4 regions of the Bradyrhizobium sp. B120 genome follow, and region 3 is predicted to be linked to each of the others. Evidence: predicted binding sites of a transcription regulator. Region 3 holds the regulator's gene; each other region holds the start of a gene.
The links. The regulator PhoB, encoded in region 3, activates phosphate uptake and scavenging genes when phosphate is short. The targets are predictions, from matches to a motif close to TGTCATNNANCTGTCAT.

Region 1 (4,809 bases), 650 kb from region 3:
CCAACCACGGGAATTCGACCATGTCGGACCTAGACCGCAACTACGCTTCTCCTTTCGGCCGGGCCGCCGGGCGCATTGACGCTGCGGCCGTCGACGCCGGTCTGCGCGCCTACATGCTGCGCATCTACAACTACATGAGCATCGGCCTCGCCATCACCGGCTTGGCCGCGCTCGGTGTCTACATGGGTGCGGTGACCACTGATCAGTCCGCCGCCGTCGCCAAGTTCGGCAACGCCTATCTGACGCAGTTCGGCTACGCGATGTTCGTGAGCCCGCTGAAGTGGCTGTTCATCCTCGCCCCTCTGGCGATGGTGTTCGTCATCTCGGCCGGCATCAACCGCCTGCAGCCCGCGACCGCCCAGCTGCTGTTCTGGGTGTTCTCGGCGCTGATGGGCCTGTCGCTGTCGTCGATCTTCCTGGTGTACACGCACACCTCGATCGTGCGCGTGTTCTTCATCACCGCGGCAACGTTCGGTGCGCTGAGCCTCTACGGCTACACCACCAAGCGTGACATGAGCGGCATGGGCTCGTTCCTGTTCATGGGCCTGATCGGCATCATCATCGCGAGCCTGGTCAACCTGTTCCTGGCGAGCTCGGCGCTGCAGTTCATCGTCTCGGTGGTCGGCGTGCTGGTGTTCGCGGGCCTCACCGCCTGGGACACCCAGCGGCTGAAGAACGACTACATCTACGGCTACGCCTCGCAGGGTGGCGTGATGGCAGAGCGTGCGGCAATCACTGGTGCGCTGTCGCTCTACCTGAACTTCATCAACCTGTTCACGCTGCTGCTGCAGCTGCTCGGACAGCGCGACTAAGCGCCTCGAGCGAACCGATCGACCAGAGCCCCGGCCTTGCGGCCGGGGCTTTTCTTTTGCGCAGGGCAAAAATACGCTCACGGCATGTCCAACGCTGCTCTGCCCGATCCGGAAATCAGGCCGACCGCCGAGGCGGACCTGCCCGCCATCACTGCGATCTATGAGCACGCGGTGCGCTTCGGCACCGCAACCTTCGAGCTGATCCCGCCCGACCTTGCCGAGATGACCCGCCGCTACAGGGCGCTGATCGATGGCGGCTTCCCCTATTTCGTCGCCGTGCTCGATGGCCGCGTCGCCGGCTATGCCTATGCCGGCCCCTTTCGGCCGCGGCCGGCCTATCGCTTCACGGTCGAGAACTCGGTCTATCTGGACCCCGCGGTCCATCGCCGCGGCATCGGCCTCCGGCTGATGGAGCGCCTGATCGCCGAATGCGACGCGCGCGGCTTCCGGCAGATGATCGCGGTGATCGGGGACCAGGCCAATGCCGGCTCGATCGGGCTGCACCGCCGCTGCGGCTTTCAGATGATCGGGACGCACCCGAATGTCGGCCTGAAATTCGGCCGCTGGCTCGATACCGTGATGATGCAGCGGGCGCTCGGCGAAGGCGCGGCGACGGTGCCGGCGGACTAGACGGGATCCGTAGCCCGGATGAAGCGCAGCGCAATCCGGGGCCGTCGAAACCGCGGATGAACTTGTCCCGGATTACGCTTCGCTTCATCCGGGCTACGACACTGAATTTGCCGCGCCTACACCAGCGACAGCTTGCGATCGATCACGAGCAGCACCCGTTCGAGTTCGTGGCCGCGGCGCAGGATCAGGCCGGTCGCCGAAATCACGCTGTACATGCCCTGCTTGCGTGCCAGCCGGGGATCCTTCTCGATCCGGTAGATCGGCATTTCGGATGCGCGCCGGAACACCGAGAACACGGCGCGGTCCTTCAGGAAGTCGATCGCATAATCGCGCCACTCGCCGTCGGCGACCATGCGGCCGTAGAGATTGAGAATGCGGTTGAGCTCAAGTCGATTGAATGTCACGCGGTTGGGCTGAGGGGTCGCGGCGGCGGGACGCGCCGCGGCACGATTCCCACTCGGATCACTATCCTCCGAGATCAAACTCATCGAGCGCCTCCTGTCATCCCGGTGACGATCGGGTGCCGAAGGCCGGTGCCCCCACTTCGGGATCGTCACGAGAGTGACATGATTGCGCTAAGCGCAGGACGCCGCAAGGGGCCATTCGCAACGCAACCAGGCCTTAACCACGGCCAGGCGCGGCGGATTGTCCGGAAAACCGAAGAGTCACGGGAACGTTAGAGGAATCATATTGCTGCCCCACTTCCGCCCATCGCCCGCCCCGCTGCCCTGCGAAAAGAAAATCCTGCGTTGGCCCGGTCCTTTCGGTTCCGGATTCCTCAGCCCCCAGCCCCCCGGGGCCGTCGGGATCGGGCCTGTTCGCAGGGGAGTCAAATCCCAACACACTGGGCCAACGAAAGTTGGTCCTTTTTGTTTTTTGGGCCCTGCTCGATTACGCGCGATCAAGACCCGCAAAGCCTCGGCGCTCTTCTTTCAGCAACTCAGTGGATGCACGGCTTGCCGCCGTGCGAAGCCGCACGACTACATGCGTGCGGCCCAATGACGCGACTGATGGAAGCTAGCGCAGCAGCGCGCTAGTGAAGCGAGGTGAATGCAGCGCCGAGCATCGGGCCCGGCTTGTCACGATTGCCGTCCTGGACGTACACGGCCGCAGCATCGACGCCATCGCGCGTGATGTTCTCCAGCGGCACGGTCCAGCTCCCGGACGAGCCGTTCCAGTCACCGACCTTCAGGAGATTGCGCACCACGTTGTGGTAGGTGATCTCGTGGCCACGATTCTCGCCGCGCGAGATCGAGATCGGCACCGACTTCGAGATCGAGCAGATCCAGACTTCACCGCGCGACACCGCGGGCGATTTCGATGCGGCCACCGACACGTTGATCTGCTTGCCGGTCAGCGTCATCGTCACCGGCACCGACATCACGCTGCCGCTCTTCTCGGTGTCCTTGATGGCATCCTCGATGCTGGCGCGGTCGCTGCCGATCACATGGGCGGAGCCGTTGATCACGGCCTGCGGCGTGTAGACGTCGCGGTCGCCGCGCATGTGCGAATAGGCTTTCTGGCGCGCGCTGAAACGGGAATCGGCCAGCGTGTCCTTCCAGCCGAGGTAGTCCCAATAGTCGATCGGCATGCTCAGCGCGATGACGTTGGGGTCCTTCGCGAGATCACCGATGATCTTGTCCGCGGGCGGACAGGACGAGCATCCCTGCGAGGTGAAGAGCTCGACGACAGCACGCGGATCGGCGTGAGCGGGGCGGATGATCGCAACGATCGCGCAGAAACCGAGGGCGCTGGACCATCGCGAGATAGAATTATAGGCCATCATCGCTGTCATACTGCGAACCAGTCGTGATGATTTCTATCCGTAATTGTACGGAGCATGAAGTTGTCCCTTGAACTTGCGTGCCCCAGAACGCCAGAAGGCGGCCTTGTCATAGGCCGCCTTCTTTTTAGCCGCTACTCACTAAGCAGTGAGGCACCGATCACAAATCCGCGCTAGGCCGCGAGCTTGCGCAGCACGTAGTGCAGGATGCCACCGTTGCGATAGTAGTCGAGCTCGTCCAGCGTATCGATGCGGCAGAGCAGCGGGACGTCCCGCTTGCCGCCGTCGGCGGAGACGATTTCGGCCGTCAGCGTCTGGCGCGGCTTCAAATCACCCTGCAGCCCGCGGATCGTGACCTTCTCGTCGCCCTTGAGGCCGAGCGAGGACCACGACGTGCCGTCCTGGAAGGTGAGCGGAAGCACGCCCATGCCGACCAGGTTGGAGCGATGGATGCGTTCGAAGCTCTGGCAGATCACCGCGCGCACGCCGAGCAGGCGGGTGCCCTTCGCGGCCCAGTCGCGCGACGAGCCGTTGCCGTATTCGGCGCCGGCGAACACCACCAGTGGCACGTTCTCCTGCTGGTACTTCATCGCGGCGTCGTAGATCGACATCTGCGCGCCGTCGGGCCAGTGCTTGGTCAGACCGCCTTCCGGAATATTGCCGTCGGCGCCCTTCAGCATGAAGTTCTTGATGCGGATATTGGCGAAGGTGCCGCGCATCATCACTTCATGGTTGCCGCGCCGCGTGCCGTACTGGTTAAAGTCGGCGGGGCGCACCTGGTGCTCGCTGAGGAACTTGCCGGCGGGCGAAGTCAGCTTGATCGAACCGGCCGGCGAGATGTGGTCGGTGGTGATCTTGTCGCCGAACATCGCGAGGATCCGCGCGTCGACCACGTCGACGATCGGCTCCGGCTGCTTCTTCATGCCTTCGAAATAGGGCGGGTTCTGCACATAGGTCGAGCTCATGTTCCAGCGATAGGTCTCGCTTTCCGTGGTCTTGATCTTGCGCCAGTTGGTATCGCCCTTGAACACGTCGGCGTACTTCTTCTTGAAGATCGTCGCGGTGACGTACTTCTTCATGAAGGCGTTGATCTCCTTGGTGGTCGGCCAGATGTCCTTGAGGAACACCGGCTTGCCGTCCTTGCCGATGCCGATCGGCTCGACCGCGAGATCCTTGGTCACGGTACCGGCGAGCGCATGCGCGACCACCAGCGGCGGCGAGGCGAGGTAGTTGGCCTGCACGTCCGGCGAGACGCGGCCTTCGAAGTTGCGGTTGCCCGACAGCACAGCGGCGGCGACGATGCCGTTGTCGTTGATCGACTTCGAGATGTCTTCCGGCAGCGGGCCGGAATTGCCGATGCAGGTGGTGCAGCCGAAGCCGACCAGATTGAAGCCAACTTTGTCGAGATCGGCCTGCAGGCCGGAATTGGCGAGATATTCCGCCACCACCTGGCTGCCCGGCGCGAGCGAGGTCTTCACCCACGGCTTGGCCTTCAGGCCCTTGGCGGCCGCCTTGCGCGCCAGCAGGCCGGCGCCGATCAGCACGCTCGGGTTCGAGGTGTTGGTGCAGGAGGTGATCGCGGCG
Region 2 (4,809 bases), 2.5 Mb from region 3:
AGCACGACCTCGGCGCCATAGGACTTGGTCCGCTCACGCTTGGTGATCGGGGAGTCCGCAGGCATCACGATGGTCGCCTGCATGTTGAGGATCTTTGCCGCCGCGGCAACGCCCTGGGCGTGGTTGCCCGAGGAGAACGCGACGACGCCCCCGCTCCGCTTGTCCTGCGGTATCGAGGCGAGCTTGTTGAAGGCGCCGCGGAACTTGAACGATCCGGTCCGTTGCAGCATCTCGGGCTTGAGGAAGACCTGGGTTCCAACGCGTTCATTGAGAACGGGGAAAGTCAGAAGCGGCGTGCGCACCGCGAACGGCGCGACCACCCTTGCGGCGGCATCGATGTCCGCAGCAGCGACGGGTGGATTGAGAGTGATGTCCGTCATCCACGATTTGTATCGCGGCGGCGGGTAACCCGGCAAGACGCTTTAGCGTGAGTTTGGCTGAGGCGCCGGCAAGGACGCGAAATGATGCTCTTCGGCGCCGAATTCGAGCGCCTCGCCCTCGCTGTCCGGCGGTGCGGGGCGGACGTTCATGCAGCGGTCGATGAACACCCGGGCCGACGCCTGCCAGGTGTGGAGTGCGGCAAAATCGACGCAAGCCTGCCGCGAGATGCCGAGCGCCTCCAGGCAGGCGTGGTGCAGATCCTCGTCGAGCACGCCGACCGGCGCGGCGCCGATCACGTCGCGGGGACCGGTGACCGGAAAAGCGGCAACCGGCAGGCCGCTGGCCAACGCCTCGAGCAGCACCAAACCGAACGTATCCGTGCGGCTGGGGAAAACGAACACATCGGCCGCGGCATAGATTTCGGCCAACTCTTCCCCATGGCGGGCGCCGAGGAAGACGGCTTCCGGATATTTCCGCTCCAGCGCCGCCCGCGCCGGGCCGTCGCCGACCACGACCTTGGTGCCGGGCAGATCGAGATCGAGGAACGCCTCGAGGTTCTTCTCCACCGCCACCCGGCCGACGCTGAGATAGACCGGCTGCGGCAGGCAGAGGTCGACATCGCGCGGATGGAACAGGGCGGTATCGACGCCGCGCGACCACAGCACCACGTTGCGGAAGCCGCGCTGGCGCAGTTCGGCGGCCAGCGCCGGGGTCGCGGCCATCACCGCCCGGCTCGGCTTGTGGAACCAGCGCAGCGCCCGCCACACCCAGGCTTCCGGGACCGGCGTGCGTGCCGAGACGTATTCGGGAAAGCGGGTATGGAAGCTCGTCGTGAACGGCAACCCGCGCTTGCGGCAATAGCGGCGAACCGACAGCCCGATCGGACCTTCGGTCGCGATATGGATGCTGTCGGGCCTGGCCGCCTCGATCAGGCTGGCGACCTTGGCCTGATACGGCAGCGCCAGCCGGAGATCGCGATAGCTCGGCATCGCGAAGGTGCGGAACTCGTCCGGCGTCAGGAAGCTCACCTCGACGCCGAGCGATTTCGCCGCCTGTGCCATCATGGTCAGCGTGCGGACAACCCCGTTGACCTGGGGATGCCACGCATCGGTCGCGACCAGGATATGCGTCATGCAGCGCGTGCCGTCACTCGCGGAACTGGCGCGATCCGGCGCACCGGGTCGGTCCAGGTGATGATCTCGAAATGGCCGTCCTCATGCTCGGCGAGGGCCGTGCAGCTCTCGACCCAGTCCCCGCAATTCATGTAGCGGATGCCGTGCTCGTCATGAATCGTCGCGTAGTGGATGTGGCCGCAGATCACGCCGTCGCAGCCGTGACGCCGCGCCTCGCCGGCCAGCGTCGCCTCGAACGCGCCGATATAGTTCACGGCCTTCTTGACCTTCAGCTTGGCCCATTGCGACAGCGACCAGTAGGGCACGCCGAACATCTTGCGGAAGAAGTTGACGAAGCGATTCATCTGGATCGCGAAGTCATAGGCCTTGTCGCCGAGATGGGCGAGCCAGCGCGCGTTCTGCACCACGAGATCGAAGATGTCGCCGTGGATCACGAGGTAGCGCTTGCCGTCGGCGCCGGTGTGAACGGTGTTCTCCACCACGTCGATGCCGCCGAAATGCGTGCCGTAATATTTGCGCAGGAACTCGTCGTGGTTGCCCGGGACGTAGATCACCTTGGCGCCCTTGCGCGCCTTGCGCAGCATCTTCTGCACGAAATCGTTGTGGGTCTGCGGCCAGTACCAGTTCGACTTCAGCGCCCAGCCGTCGACGATATCACCAACGAGGTAGATCGTGTCGGCATCGTGGGAGCGGAGGAAGTCCAGCAGGCGGTCAGCTTGCGAACCGCGGGCTCCGAGATGAACATCGGAGATAAACAAAGTGCGAAAGCGCCGCTCGGGGCTTTCTTCACTCAAGGAGTCACTTCCCATGCCTGTGCACCTAACAGATTCCTGTGACAAGGCGATGACGATCCCCGCGACCCAAGGCCTCACTAACAGTTAACGAGAATCAGCAGCACGCCCCTCCAGTGCGGATAACAGCGGCGTGCGACAATCTGGCGACATCGGTGGACGCAGCTGTGCGGAACAGTGGTTGTGTTGCCTGCATATCGCGGCGGAACACTACGCATTCAAAGAGGCGATGGATGCGTAGCCCGGATGAAGCGCAGCGTAATCCGGGGTCTTGCGTCCGCGGATGATCTGTTCCCGGATTTCGCGGAGCCTGTCATCGGGCGCGCATTCGCGCGACCCGTTGGCTTCATCCGGGCTACAAACTTCAGCCGGGCTACCGAGCGTCAGTAATATCTGTGGAAGTGATGCACCGGCCCGTGGCCATGTCCGACCGCGAAGCGATCGGCGGCGGCGATCGCATCCGTGATCCACGCCTTGGCGCTGCGCACGGCGGTCTCCATCGCCTCACCCTTCGCGAGCCCTGCCGCGATCGCCGATGACAGCGAGCAGCCGGTGCCGTGCGTGTTTGATGTCGCGATGCGCGGCGCCGCGAGCGCGATGCTGCGCTCGCCGTCGATCAGATAGTCGGTGCTCTCGGCGCCGTGCCCGTGGCCGCCCTTGACCAGCACCGCGCGACATCCCATCGCCAGCAATTGCCTGCCCTGTCGCGCGACGTCGGCCTCGTTTGAGGCGACCGGCTCGTTCAGCAGCGCCGCCGTTTCCGGCAGGTTCGGCGTAATCAGCGAGGCCAGCGGAAACAGCATGGTCTTCAGTGCATCGACCGCCTCGGCCGCGAGCAGCCGATCGCCCGAAGTTGCGACCATCACCGGATCGAGCACGACATGGCGCGGCGCCCAGCGCTTCAGCGCGCCCGCGATCGCCACGATGGTCTCGGCCTGCGCCACCATGCCGATCTTCACCGCGCTGACGTCGAGGTCGGAGAACACCGCATCGATCTGGGCCGTGACGAACGAAGCGGGCACCGGATGGATGCCGCTGACGCCGGTGGTGTTCTGCGCCGTCAGCGCCGTGATGGCCGAGGCGCCATAGACCCCGAGCGCGGCAAAGCTCTTGAGGTCGGCCTGGATGCCCGCCCCGCCCGAGGAATCCGAACCGGCAATGGTGAGCGCAACCGGCGTCATTGTGCGGCACCGGCGGTTGAGACGAATGAGACCATGACGAACAAGCTCATGGCCTGTCCTAGCCCGGCCGCCCGTCGGCAGCAAGTTCGCCTGACTTTACCGCGAGTTGGCCTTGTTGCCCCGTTGCCTTGCCCCTTGCCTTGGCGGCCGGTTTTTGGCCTATAGTCGCGGAAATCCCCGGAGACGACTTTGATGGTTCCTTTCTTCGTCCAGATCAAATGCAAGCTCGGCCAGTCCTACACCGTCGCCAACGCGCTGGCGGAAGCCGAGATTGCGTCCGAGATCTATTCCACCGCGGGCAATTACGATCTGCTGGTCAAGTTCTACGTCGACCACGACACCGACATCGGCCATTTCATCAACGAGAAGGTTCAGGTGATCCCGGGCATCCAGGACACCCTCACGATCATCACCTTCAAGGCGTTCGGCGCGAAGTAGCGCATCGACCTCCATACGTGCCCGATTGGCGAGGCGCGCGCCGCTAGGCGGCCGGCGCCGAGTCGATCAGCGCCTTCAGGAACGTGACGACGATACGGCCGCTGCGATTCACCTCGCCGCCCCTCGACAACAGCGCCATGCCGCGGCCCAATGCGATGAAGCCGGTAGCGATCTCCACGGGATCGGCGGGCGCCTGCTTGCCAAGCACCTCGAACAGGCGCGTCACCAGCACGCCCAGCGCACGGCGGTGCTTGCGGTTGAGTTCGTTATAGCCTTGCGCGAACGTCGGGCTGCGCAGCGCCTGCAATTGCAACTCGATCGCCAGCACGGCAAACCCCGGATCCGAATTGGCGGTGGCGGCCCATTTTTCGAGGCCCGCCATCACCTTCGCAGGCTCGCCCGGCGTCTGCCCCAACACGCTTTCGATTTTTGCACGCTCCTCGGATTGGTGCTGTTGCACCAGTTCCAGGAGGATCGCCTCCTTGTCGGGAAAATTCGAATAGAACGCGCCCTGCGAAAATCCGGCCGCGTCGGCGATGTCGCGCACGGAGGCCTGCGCAAACCCCTTCTTGATGATCTCCTCGCGCGCCGCCTCGATCAGGAGACTCTTCGTACGGGCCTGACTTTCCTCGCGATTTAGCCTGGGCAACGAATAAGACTCCCGAACCTGCAAATACCAATTGATTTTCAGATATCATCTGATATCTATTTTCAGATAGCAGTTGATATCTGTAACCCGACGAGTCGGCTCGACGCGCACGGAGTAGCTATATCATGCAGATCGGACGATTGGACCGCACGCTCGCAATCCTGGCGACGCTCGCGGCGTCGACCGTCGCCGCCATGGTGATCGGTATCCTGACCACCAAGGGTTCGCAGGACTTC
Region 3 (4,809 bases):
CGGGCGAAGACGGGGAGCAGATGCGACGAGGCGTTGGTCATGGCGTTCACTGCCGGTTTGAAGCCGTCAATTGCTGCGCGCCTTGACGCCAACGCAGCAACCGCCAGCTTCGGAAAACAAAACGGCCGCCTTTGCGGGCGGCACGTGCGGGTCATTCTATGCGGCGGCCGGTCAGTGTCAATCGCCAGGAGCCGGCCTTTGCCGGCCTTCCTGCAATGCGAAACCGGCGCAATCCGGAGCATTCCGGTGCGGTGGAAAAGCCTCATAGCAATGCTTAACTTTGTGGGAACATGTGGACGCACGGCCGCGGACTCTTGCGCCAGAGTCACGCCATATTGTAGCGTTTGGCCTGTCGGGTACGACATCTCGTGCGGCAGTACTGGACCCTCTAAGTAGCCTTCGTGTCTCCTGTAAACGTTCGGGCGCAACACCGTGCCCGGCGAGGGCTAAGGGATTCTGGCCGCAGGGATATTTGTCCAGATTGGCTCGCAGCGCCGCTCCGATGAGTGGCCGGCGCCATGCGAAAGGAAGAATGTGATGACTCTATTGACATGGTCCGACGATCGCGTCGAGCAGCTGAAGAAGCTCTGGGAATCCGGCCTCTCGGCCAGCCAGATCGCGGCGGAACTTGGCAATGTGACGCGAAACGCCGTGATCGGCAAAGTACATCGGCTCGGCCTCTCCGGCCGCGCCAAGGCCCCCTCCACGGCTGCGCCGCGGCAGCGCAAGGCGCGCCCCGCCCAGCATATGATGCGGGTGGCGCGCCCGGTCTCGCGCGGCAACACCGCGCTTGCGCACGCCTTCGAGGTCGAGATGGAGCCCGATCCGATCTCCTTCGACAACGTGGTGCCGATGAGCCAGCGGCTGTCGCTGCTCGAGCTCAACGAGGCCACCTGCCACTGGCCGGTCGGCGATCCCTCGAGCCCGGAATTCTTCTTCTGCGGCGGCAAGGCACTCGCCGGCCTGCCCTATTGCGCGCATCACTCGCGCGTCGCCTACCAGCCCGCCGCCGATCGCCGCCGGCCGTCGGCGAAGCCACAGATCAAGTAAGCACTCGGGAAACTGCCTGGACTACAAAACAAATCCCCGCGAAAGCGGGGATTTTTTTGTGGCTCGTAGCCCGGATACAGCCGCCAGCGTCGTCCCGGCGCAGGCCGGGACCCATAACCACGAATGGGTGTTGTTAGAAAGTCGTCTAGCCGCGTGCCGATTGCGCCCGCCGCGGCGTATGGGTCCCGGCCTTCGCCGGGACGACAGGGTGTTGCGGCTTGTGATTACCGCACGGCCTTACGGCTGCGGCTCGGCCTTCGCGAAGCGGTCATCGAGTGCGTAGCCGGCGCCGCGCACGGTGCGGATCGGATCCTGCTCGCGGCCCGGATTGAGCAGCTTGCGCAGGCGGCCGATATGCACGTCGACGGTCCGCTCATCGATATAGATGTCGCGGCCCCAGACGCTGTCGAGCAACTGCTCGCGGCTGAACACGCGGCCAGGGTGCTCGAGGAAGAATTCGAGCAGCCGGTACTCGGTCGGACCGAGATCGATCGGACGCCCCGAGCGCGCCACGCGGCGCTTCTCGCGGTCGAGCTCGATGTCGCCGTAAGTCAGCACGGTCGCAAGCCGCTCCGGGCTCGCGCGGCGCAACAGGCCCTTCACCCGCGCCAGCAGTTCGGGCACCGAGAACGGCTTGACGATGTAATCGTCGGCGCCGGTGGCAAGCCCGCGCACGCGCTCGCTCTCCTCGCCGCGCGCGGTCAGCATGATGATCGGAAGCTGCTTGGTCTCGGGCCGCGCCCGCAGACGGCGGCACAGCTCGATGCCGGACAGGCCCGGCAGCATCCAGTCCAGTACCACGAGGTCGGGAACGCGCTCCTTCAGACGGGTGTCGGCATCGTCGCCGCGCCCGACCGTTTCGACATCGTAGCCTTCCGCATCGAGGTTGTAGCGCAACAGTGTCGTCAGCGCTTCCTCGTCTTCGACTACCAGAATGCGTGCGCTCATCGGTTTAAGTTCTCTCTCTGTGGTGATCCGTTGCCCAGACGCAAACCGAAACGCTTACTTTCCTGAGCATAATCCCCGCGGAAACGACTTGTCGTGAAGACAATCCGGCTCCGCGCTTGCGGATCATGTCCTAGGTACCCGGCACCGTGGTGGCAAAGTTGGTCATGTCGCCCTTCGGACGCTTGTCGGTGATCTGCTGGCCCTCGATCATATAGAACACGGTTTCGGCGATGTTGGTGGCGTGATCGCCGATCCGCTCGATGTTCTTGGCGCAGAACATCAGATGGATGCAGAACGAGATGTTGCGGGGATCCTCCATCATGTAGGTCAGCAGCTCGCGGAACAGCGAGGTGCAGATCGCATCGACCTCCTCGTCGCCCTTCCAGACGTTCATCGCCGCCGGCAGGTCGTGCGCGGCATAGGCGTCGAGCACCGACTTGACCTGCGACAGCACGAGGTCGGTCATGTGCTCAAGGCCGCGGATCAGCTTCAGCGGCTGGAAATCGCTTTCCAGCGCCGCGACGCGCTTGCCCATGTTCTTGGCGAGGTCGCCGATCCGCTCAAGGTCGGTGGCGACGCGCATCGCGCTGACGATTTCGCGCAGATCGATCGCCATCGGCTGGCGGCGGGCGATCGTCAGCACCGCGCGCTCTTCGATGACGCGCTGCAGATTGTCGATCTCGATGTCGGCGGCGACGACGCGCTTGCCGAGCGCGACGTCGCGACGGATCAGCGCGTCGACCGACTCGGTGATCATCCGCTCGACGAGGCCGCCCATCTCGGCGACCAGGCGGGTCAACTCCTGCAGGTCGCTGTCGAATGCCTTGGCGGTATGTTCAGAAGCCATCGCTTGTCTCCCTCATGATCCCGGGGATCATGATTTGGTGTCCTCAGTTTCGCATGATCCGATCGGAAAACCGGTGCCCACTTTTGCCGATCATGCGCTAGCCGAACCGGCCGGTGATGTAGTCCTGGGTGCGTCGATCGCTCGGCGAGGTGAAGATCTTGTTGGTGTCGTCGAACTCGATCAGCTCACCGAGATACATGAAGGCAGTCTTGTCGGAGACGCGCGCCGCCTGCTGCATGTTGTGGGTTACGATCGCGATCGTGTAGTCCTCGGAGAGCTCCTGGATCAGCTCCTCGACCTTGGCGGTCGAGATCGGATCGAGCGCCGAGCACGGCTCGTCGAACAGGATCACCTCGGGCCGCACCGCCACGGTGCGCGCGATGCACAGGCGCTGCTGCTGGCCGCCGGAGAGCGACAGGCCGGAAGCGTTCAGCTTGTCCTTGACCTCGTTCCACAGCGCGCCGCCGCGCAGCGCCTTCTCGACCCGGTCGTCCATCTCGGACTTCGAGATCTTCTCGTAGAGGCGGATGCCGAAGGCGATGTTCTCGTAGATCGTCATCGGGAACGGCGTCGGCTTCTGGAACACCATGCCGACCCGCGCGCGGAGCAGGTTGAGGTCGAGCTTGGGATCGAGAATGTTGGTCTGGTCCAGCATCAGCTGGCCGACCGCGCGCTGGCCCGGATAGAGATCGTACATCCGGTTGAAGATGCGCAGCAGGGTCGACTTGCCGCAGCCCGACGGGCCGATGAACGCCGTGACGCGGTTGGTGCCGAGCGTCAGGTTGATGTTCTTCAGCGCGTGGTGCTCGCCGTAATAGAAGTTGAGGTTGCGCACCGTGACTTTCGGCGGCGCTTCCGGCAGCGGCACCTGGGGAACGTGGCTCGCGACGGTTGTGGAGACGGAAAGCTCGGTCATTTTGCGGCCCTTTCGGCACCAAGGATACGCGCGCCGATATTCAGCGCGAGCACAGTGAAGGTGATGAGCAGCGCACCGCTCCACGCCAGCTCTTTCCAGTAGGCGTAGGGGCTCTGCACGAAGTTGTTGATGGTCACCGGCAGGTTGGCCATCGTCTTGGTCAGGTCCAGGCTGAAGAACTGGTTCGACAGCGCGGTGAACAGCAGCGGCGCGGTCTCACCGGCAACACGGGCGGTCGCCAGCAGCACGCCGGTGATCAAGCCGCTACGGGCGGCACGATAAGCGATCCGCTTGATCACCAGCGAACGCGGCAGGCCGAGCGCGGAGGCCGCCTCGCGCAGCGGATTGGGCACCAGCAGCAGCATGTCCTCGGTGGTGCGCAGCACGACCGGGATCACGATCACGGCGAGCGCAAGACTGCCTGCGATCGCCGAGAAGCCGCGCATCGGCACCACCACCGCGCCATAGATGAACAGGCCGATGATGATCGAAGGCGCGCTGAGCAGGATGTCGTTGATGAAGCGGATCACCGAGGTCAGCTTGTCGTGCTTGCCGTACTCAGCGAGGTAGGTGCCGGCGAACAGGCCGAGCGGCGCGCCGATGCCGACGCCGATCACCGTCATGATGACCGAGCCGACGATGGCGTTGAGCAGGCCGCCTTCGGTCGAGCCCGGCGGCGGCGTGTTCTGGGTGAACAGCTGCACGCTGAGGCCGGCAAGGCCGTTATAGACCAGCGTGAACAGGATCAGCGCCAGCCAGGTAACGCCGAACAGCGCCGCGCCGACACAGAGTGCGCGAATGACGATGTCGCTGCGGCGGCGGGATTTGTAGATCGGGTTCATGGCGCTATTTCCCCGCTTTCGTTTCAAGCCGCATCAGCATCAGCCGGGCGCCGGCGAGCACGAAGAAGGTCAGCACGAACAGCAGGAGGCCGAGCAGGATCAGGCCGGACTGGTGCAGGCCGTCGCTCTCGGCGAATTCGCTAGCGATCGCCGCCGAGATCGTGGTGCCCGGCGCGAAGATCGACGACGAGATGCGGAACGAGTTG
Region 4 (4,809 bases), 610 kb from region 3:
ATCCTCCGGCGCTTCCCAGTCCAAGACGCGTGTGCCGCCGGGGGCTTACCGATGGCGCCGGCTCGCAGCCAGGAAGACCACTCAAAGTGAGCCCCCGCACACAAGCGGGCCAGCCAGAGGAGACCACGAGATGAAGACTTCCGCGATCCGCAAGGTGTTGCTCGGGGTTGCGATCACCACCGGCATGGGGATCGGCTACGCGATCGGCGCCCAGCCGCACATGGACGAGAGCCTTGCGATGCTGCAATCGGCGCGCGCCGAGCTCACCAGGGCGACGCCGAACAAGGGCGGTCACCGTGAGCGTGCGCTCGGCCTGATCGATCAGGCGATGGGCGAGGTGCGTGCCGGCATCGCGTTCGCCGGCGGCGGCTAGGCACGACCCGAATAAGTGCGCAGCGGATTTTTGAAGAGATCAACGAATGACTTTTGACATCAGCAGAGGACGACACTCATGACCAGATTGCTTGCAGCGGCCTTCCTTCTCGCGACGATCGGCAGCGCCGGCGCCACGCCGCTCGCACCGGTTACAACCACCCCGAATTCCGATGTCATCGCGGTCGCCGGTGGCTGCGGCGGCGGCTGGCATCGCGGTCCCTATGGCGGCTGCCGCCGCAACTACGCGCGGCCGTGGATGCATGCCTGTCCGCGCGGCTGGTATCTCGGCCCGGGTGGCCGCTGCCGCGCCAACGGCACCTGAGCATTTCAACGTGTGGCCTTTTGCATCACGCCGGCGGCGGACGGAAACGTCCGCCGCTTTTGCGTTCGATCCACTTCGCTCGAAAACGCTCTAGAAGACGCCCTTGTTCATGGTTCTGAGCCGCTGGGCCAGCGTCCTCATGACCTTCAGGGCAAAATGCGGCGTCTGGCTGACGAGGAAGAGAAACTGCTTTTCCGAGACCGGGACGAGCTCGACATCCGTGAGCGCCGTGGCGGTCGCGCTCCTCGGCTCATTGTCGATCAACGCCATTTCGCCGAAGATCGTGTCAGCCGGCAGGTCCGCCATGGTCTTGTTGCCGACCTGAATGCGCACGAAGCCGCTCTTGATCACGAACAGCTCGTTGGCCTCCTCACCCTCACGAAAAATAATGCCACCGGCTCGGACCAGGCGCGTTTCGATATCGTTGCCTGTCAGAAGGCTGAAGCTTGCATCTGCCACTCGAAATTCCTTTCCCCGAACCCGGATGCAGATCTCATGCATCCGGTTGTCTTCCTGCTCCGGCTAGAACAAATGTGCGAACACGAAGTAGAGCATGCCCGAGATCAGCATCGCCACCGGCAAGGTCAGAACCCAGGCCATGGCGATGTTGCGGATGGTCGACCATTGCAGGCCAGACCCGTTTGCGGTCATGGTGCCTGCGATGCCGGACGACAGCACGTGCGTCGTCGACACCGGCAGGCCGTATCCGTCCGCCGCGGCGATGGTCGCCGCCGCTGTGATCTCGGCGCAGGCACCTTGCGCGTAGGTCAGATGGGTCTTGCCGATCTTTTCACCCACCGTCACGACAATCCGTTTCCAGCCGACCATCGTGCCGAGACCGAGCGCGATGGCGACCGCAATCTTCACCCAGGACGGAATGAATTTGGTCGCGGCATCCAGCGAGCCCTTGTAGCGATTGAGCGTCGCGACATCGGCATCGTTCAGCCCGCTGTCGCTGCTCTTCATGAGCGAGCGCAGCGCCTCCGATACCAGATACATGTCGTTACGCGTGTTGCCGACGGTCTCGGCCGGGAATTTCGCCAGCGAACCGTACTGAATGACCTGGTCGCGGATTTCGCTGACGAGAACGGCGAGTGACGGATAGGTATCGTCGGTGAGTTGTCGAAGCGCGATGTAGTTCGTCACCGCCGGACGCGGATTGCCCGTCACCTTGCGATCGGCTCCTCTATCCTCGATCACCTTGCTCGCCGCCGCCGAATTCGCGGTGAATGCCTCGATCTGGCTCGCAGGCATGGCGCGGTTGAGTGCGTAAGCGGTCGGGACCACGCCGATCAAGATGAGCATGATGAGACCCATGCCTTTTTGACCGTCGTTCGAACCGTGAAAGAAGCTGACCATGGTGCAGGTCAGGATCAGGATGCCGCGGATCCACCACGGCGGCGGCTGATCGCCTTTCGGCTCGCCGAACAGCGCCGGCGTTGCGCGCAACAGCGCGGTTTTCAGCCCGTAGAGCAAGATGGCAGCAAGCGCAAATCCGAACAGCGGCGACAGCAGCAGCGCCTTGCCGGTGTTGACGGCCTGCGACCAATCCACGCCGGACGTCCCTTCCCTTCCGTGCATCAGGGCATTCGCGATACCGACGCCCATGATCGATCCGATCAGGGTGTGCGAACTCGAGGCGGGCAATCCAAAATACCAGGTACCCACGTTCCAGATGATGGCGGCGATCAGCAGCGCAAACACCATGGCGAAGCCGGCGCTGCTGCCGACCTGAAGGATCAATTCGACCGGCAACAGCGAGACGATGCCGAAGGCAACGGCGCCACTGGAAAGCAGGACACCGATCAGATTGAAGAGGCCCGACCAGACAACGGCGATGTGGGCCGGCATCGAACGTGTGTAGATCACGGTCGCGACGGCGTTCGCCGTGTCGTGAAAGCCGTTGACGAATTCGAAGCCGAGCGAGATCAGCAGCGCCACGAACAGCAGCAGGAACGCGAGATACGAGGTCTTGCCGGCGCCCGTCGCGCCGACGTCCGCGTAGATGCTGTAGGCCACGAACAGCAGCGCGGCGCCGATCACGCCCAGATAGATAATGCCGGTGAGAGGATGAAAGCCCTTCTCGAGATCGGGCCCGCCGCTACGCGCAGGCTCGATCGAACCAGGTAACGCTACGTCGCTCATGGATCGCCCTCACGGCCGCGGGAGGACAAAAGCGGCCATGTGACATTGGGACTACGTTTACATGACGCCCATGTGACAGTTCCATGAAAGACAATGCGCGCTATTTGCAGCCGGCGCCTAATTTATTGACAAGATTACTGTAATAGCGCGAGCCGCCGCTGGCCCTGCGTCAGACATGGCTTCCTGTCCGGCGACGATGCGCTCATTGCGCCGACCGGTCAGAAATCGCCGATCGCATCAAAGCCGGCGACTTCTGCTTTCCGAAATGCAATGAGCACTCGCGCTAGTGCTGGGATGCCGGCGTCGCCGGCACGTGCTGCTCTTCGGCATATTTGTGCGCCAGCCAGGACGTGATCACGCCCGGGATGAAGCCGACCAGACCGTAGAGGATGAACTGCACGGCGCCACTTTCGGAGCCGTGCGAGGCGTAGGTCAGCGCCGCGCCGACGAACGCGACCGCGCCGACAATGAGCATCCGCACCGTCGGCGTGATCCGGCGCATGTGCATCAGGATGTCGTCGATTGCGCCGAACATCAGCGACGGCACGATGCCGAACAGATAATTGTATTGCAGCGACTTCACGAACACGACGAGCAGCTTCGCCACCTCACCGCCATTGGTCTCGGTCCAGTAGCCGGACTGATAGGTGGTCATGAGCAGCAGCAGGAAGCCGCCGATGAACGGCCCGATGGCTGCGAAGATCAGATAGCGTTTCATGGCGTGCCCCTGCCCGACATCAGGCGAGTGTAACGCAGTCACGCGACGGTTCTAGGGAAAATCGAAAGCGCCCGGCAATGTTCCGGGATCATCGCGCCGATGCGCTGCAACAGCGGGACTTCGCTGCGATACGGAATCGCCCGGACTCAGCCGGGCGATGAGAGCGTGAGTACCGAGGTGAGCGCTGAAGCTGTTACTCACCCCACGCCGCGAAGGCGTCGTTGAAGGCGCGCTCGCCGGGGGCGCCCTTTTCGATCGCGATGATGGCGCGGCGCTGGTTGGTGTAGACCAGCGGCACGTCGAACCAGGAGCGCTCCTTCAGGAGCTGCAGATTGCGCGAGCGGTCGGCGTCGACGTTGGAGAGGCCGACCAGGAAGAAGCCGTCGGTGACCTTGACCGCGAGCCCGGCCAGCGGCGTGCCGCGCGCCTGCTCGTTCGACTTCATCAGGATCCCCGGCACGTTGCCGACGCCGCCATTGGCGAAGTCCTGCGGCAGGATGAAGGTCAATTCCGCGGTGTGGCTCGCCGGCAGCGATGAATCGGTGTTGCGGCGGAACGACATCGTCATCTTGAACTTGCGATCGGGGATGTCGATGTCGGCGCGCACGGCGATGTCGGGCTTCTGGTTGCCCGAGCCCTTGACCTGCTCGGTGCGCCAGACCACCGAACCGACATATTGCTTGCCCTTCGGATCCGACGGGTCCTCGTCATAGAGCACCACGCGCTGCGCCACCGGGGCGACCGGCTCGCCGGACGACGACGGTTGGCCGACGCGGTCGGTGATCTTCTTGCTCGAAGGCGTCGCGGCATCCTTCGGCGCCTCGACCGGGGCCGAGGATTTGAACAGGCTGCTGACGAGGGTCGCGGCCTGCTGGTGGAACAGAAAGCCGGTGCCGACCAGGATCAGCAGGATGCCGATCGCGATCGCGGTCTTGAACGGGAACATCGAACCGACGCGCGGCCGCTTCGGCTCGCGCTCGGCATTGCTGACCCGCGCGCGTGGCGGCGGCGCCTGGGGCGGCTGCGGGGCGTAGCGCTCCGCCTCCTCGATCGACTCGTCGTAGGAATACGGCGCCTCGGGATCGCCGCCGCGGTTTTCGAGGCTCGGCTCGAGCCGGTCGAATTCCGGCGAGGGCGACGGCACGTTGGCGTAGGTCTTGCGTGCGTTGCGGCTGGCTTGCGCCGCGGCACGGCCGAGATCGTCGGCGTCGGCGGTGATGTCGCGGAAACCGCGCACCCCCGGGGCGGC

Region 1: the regulator PhoB is predicted to act here: its motif matches at 1,994-2,010, upstream of ACOIX3_RS41335 (DUF2794 domain-containing protein).
Region 2: the regulator PhoB is predicted to act here: its motif matches at 2,347-2,363, upstream of ACOIX3_RS26965 (UDP-2,3-diacylglucosamine diphosphatase).
Region 4: the regulator PhoB is predicted to act here: its motif matches at 2,904-2,920, upstream of ACOIX3_RS35685 (inorganic phosphate transporter).

The regions. Positions count from the first base shown of each region.
Region 1 covers NZ_CP185242.1:8,921,270-8,926,078, forward strand. The annotation lists gene ACOIX3_RS41325 (Bax inhibitor-1/YccA family protein) at 21-812, shown strand; gene ACOIX3_RS41330 (GNAT family N-acetyltransferase) at 912-1,442, shown strand; gene ACOIX3_RS41335 (DUF2794 domain-containing protein) at 1,559-1,930, opposite strand; gene ACOIX3_RS41340 (DUF1223 domain-containing protein) at 2,476-3,237, opposite strand; gene acnA (aconitate hydratase AcnA) at 3,399-4,809, opposite strand, start outside.
Region 2 covers NZ_CP185242.1:5,787,114-5,791,922, forward strand. The annotation lists gene ACOIX3_RS26955 (threonine/serine dehydratase) at 1-380, opposite strand, end outside; gene ACOIX3_RS26960 (glycosyltransferase family 4 protein) at 423-1,514, opposite strand; gene ACOIX3_RS26965 (UDP-2,3-diacylglucosamine diphosphatase) at 1,511-2,323, opposite strand; gene thiD (bifunctional hydroxymethylpyrimidine kinase/phosphomethylpyrimidine kinase) at 2,689-3,486, opposite strand; gene ACOIX3_RS26975 (Lrp/AsnC ligand binding domain-containing protein) at 3,679-3,924, shown strand; gene ACOIX3_RS26980 (TetR/AcrR family transcriptional regulator) at 3,968-4,597, opposite strand; gene ACOIX3_RS26985 (hypothetical protein) at 4,699-4,809, shown strand, end outside.
Region 3 covers NZ_CP185242.1:8,272,885-8,277,693, forward strand. The annotation lists gene ACOIX3_RS38370 (aspartate aminotransferase family protein) at 1-41, opposite strand, end outside; gene ACOIX3_RS38375 (GcrA family cell cycle regulator) at 538-1,050, shown strand; gene phoB (phosphate regulon transcriptional regulator PhoB) at 1,288-1,998, opposite strand; gene phoU (phosphate signaling complex protein PhoU) at 2,129-2,845, opposite strand; gene pstB (phosphate ABC transporter ATP-binding protein PstB) at 2,943-3,761, opposite strand; gene pstA (phosphate ABC transporter permease PstA) at 3,758-4,603, opposite strand; gene pstC (phosphate ABC transporter permease subunit PstC) at 4,608-4,809, opposite strand, start outside.
Region 4 covers NZ_CP185242.1:7,662,755-7,667,563, forward strand. The annotation lists gene ACOIX3_RS35670 (hypothetical protein) at 131-373, shown strand; gene ACOIX3_RS35675 (GCG_CRPN prefix-to-repeats domain-containing protein) at 452-697, shown strand; gene ACOIX3_RS35680 (Crp/Fnr family transcriptional regulator) at 788-1,198, opposite strand; gene ACOIX3_RS35685 (inorganic phosphate transporter) at 1,220-2,842, opposite strand; gene ACOIX3_RS35690 (DUF5413 family protein) at 3,126-3,560, opposite strand; gene ACOIX3_RS35695 (hypothetical protein) at 3,754-4,809, opposite strand, start outside.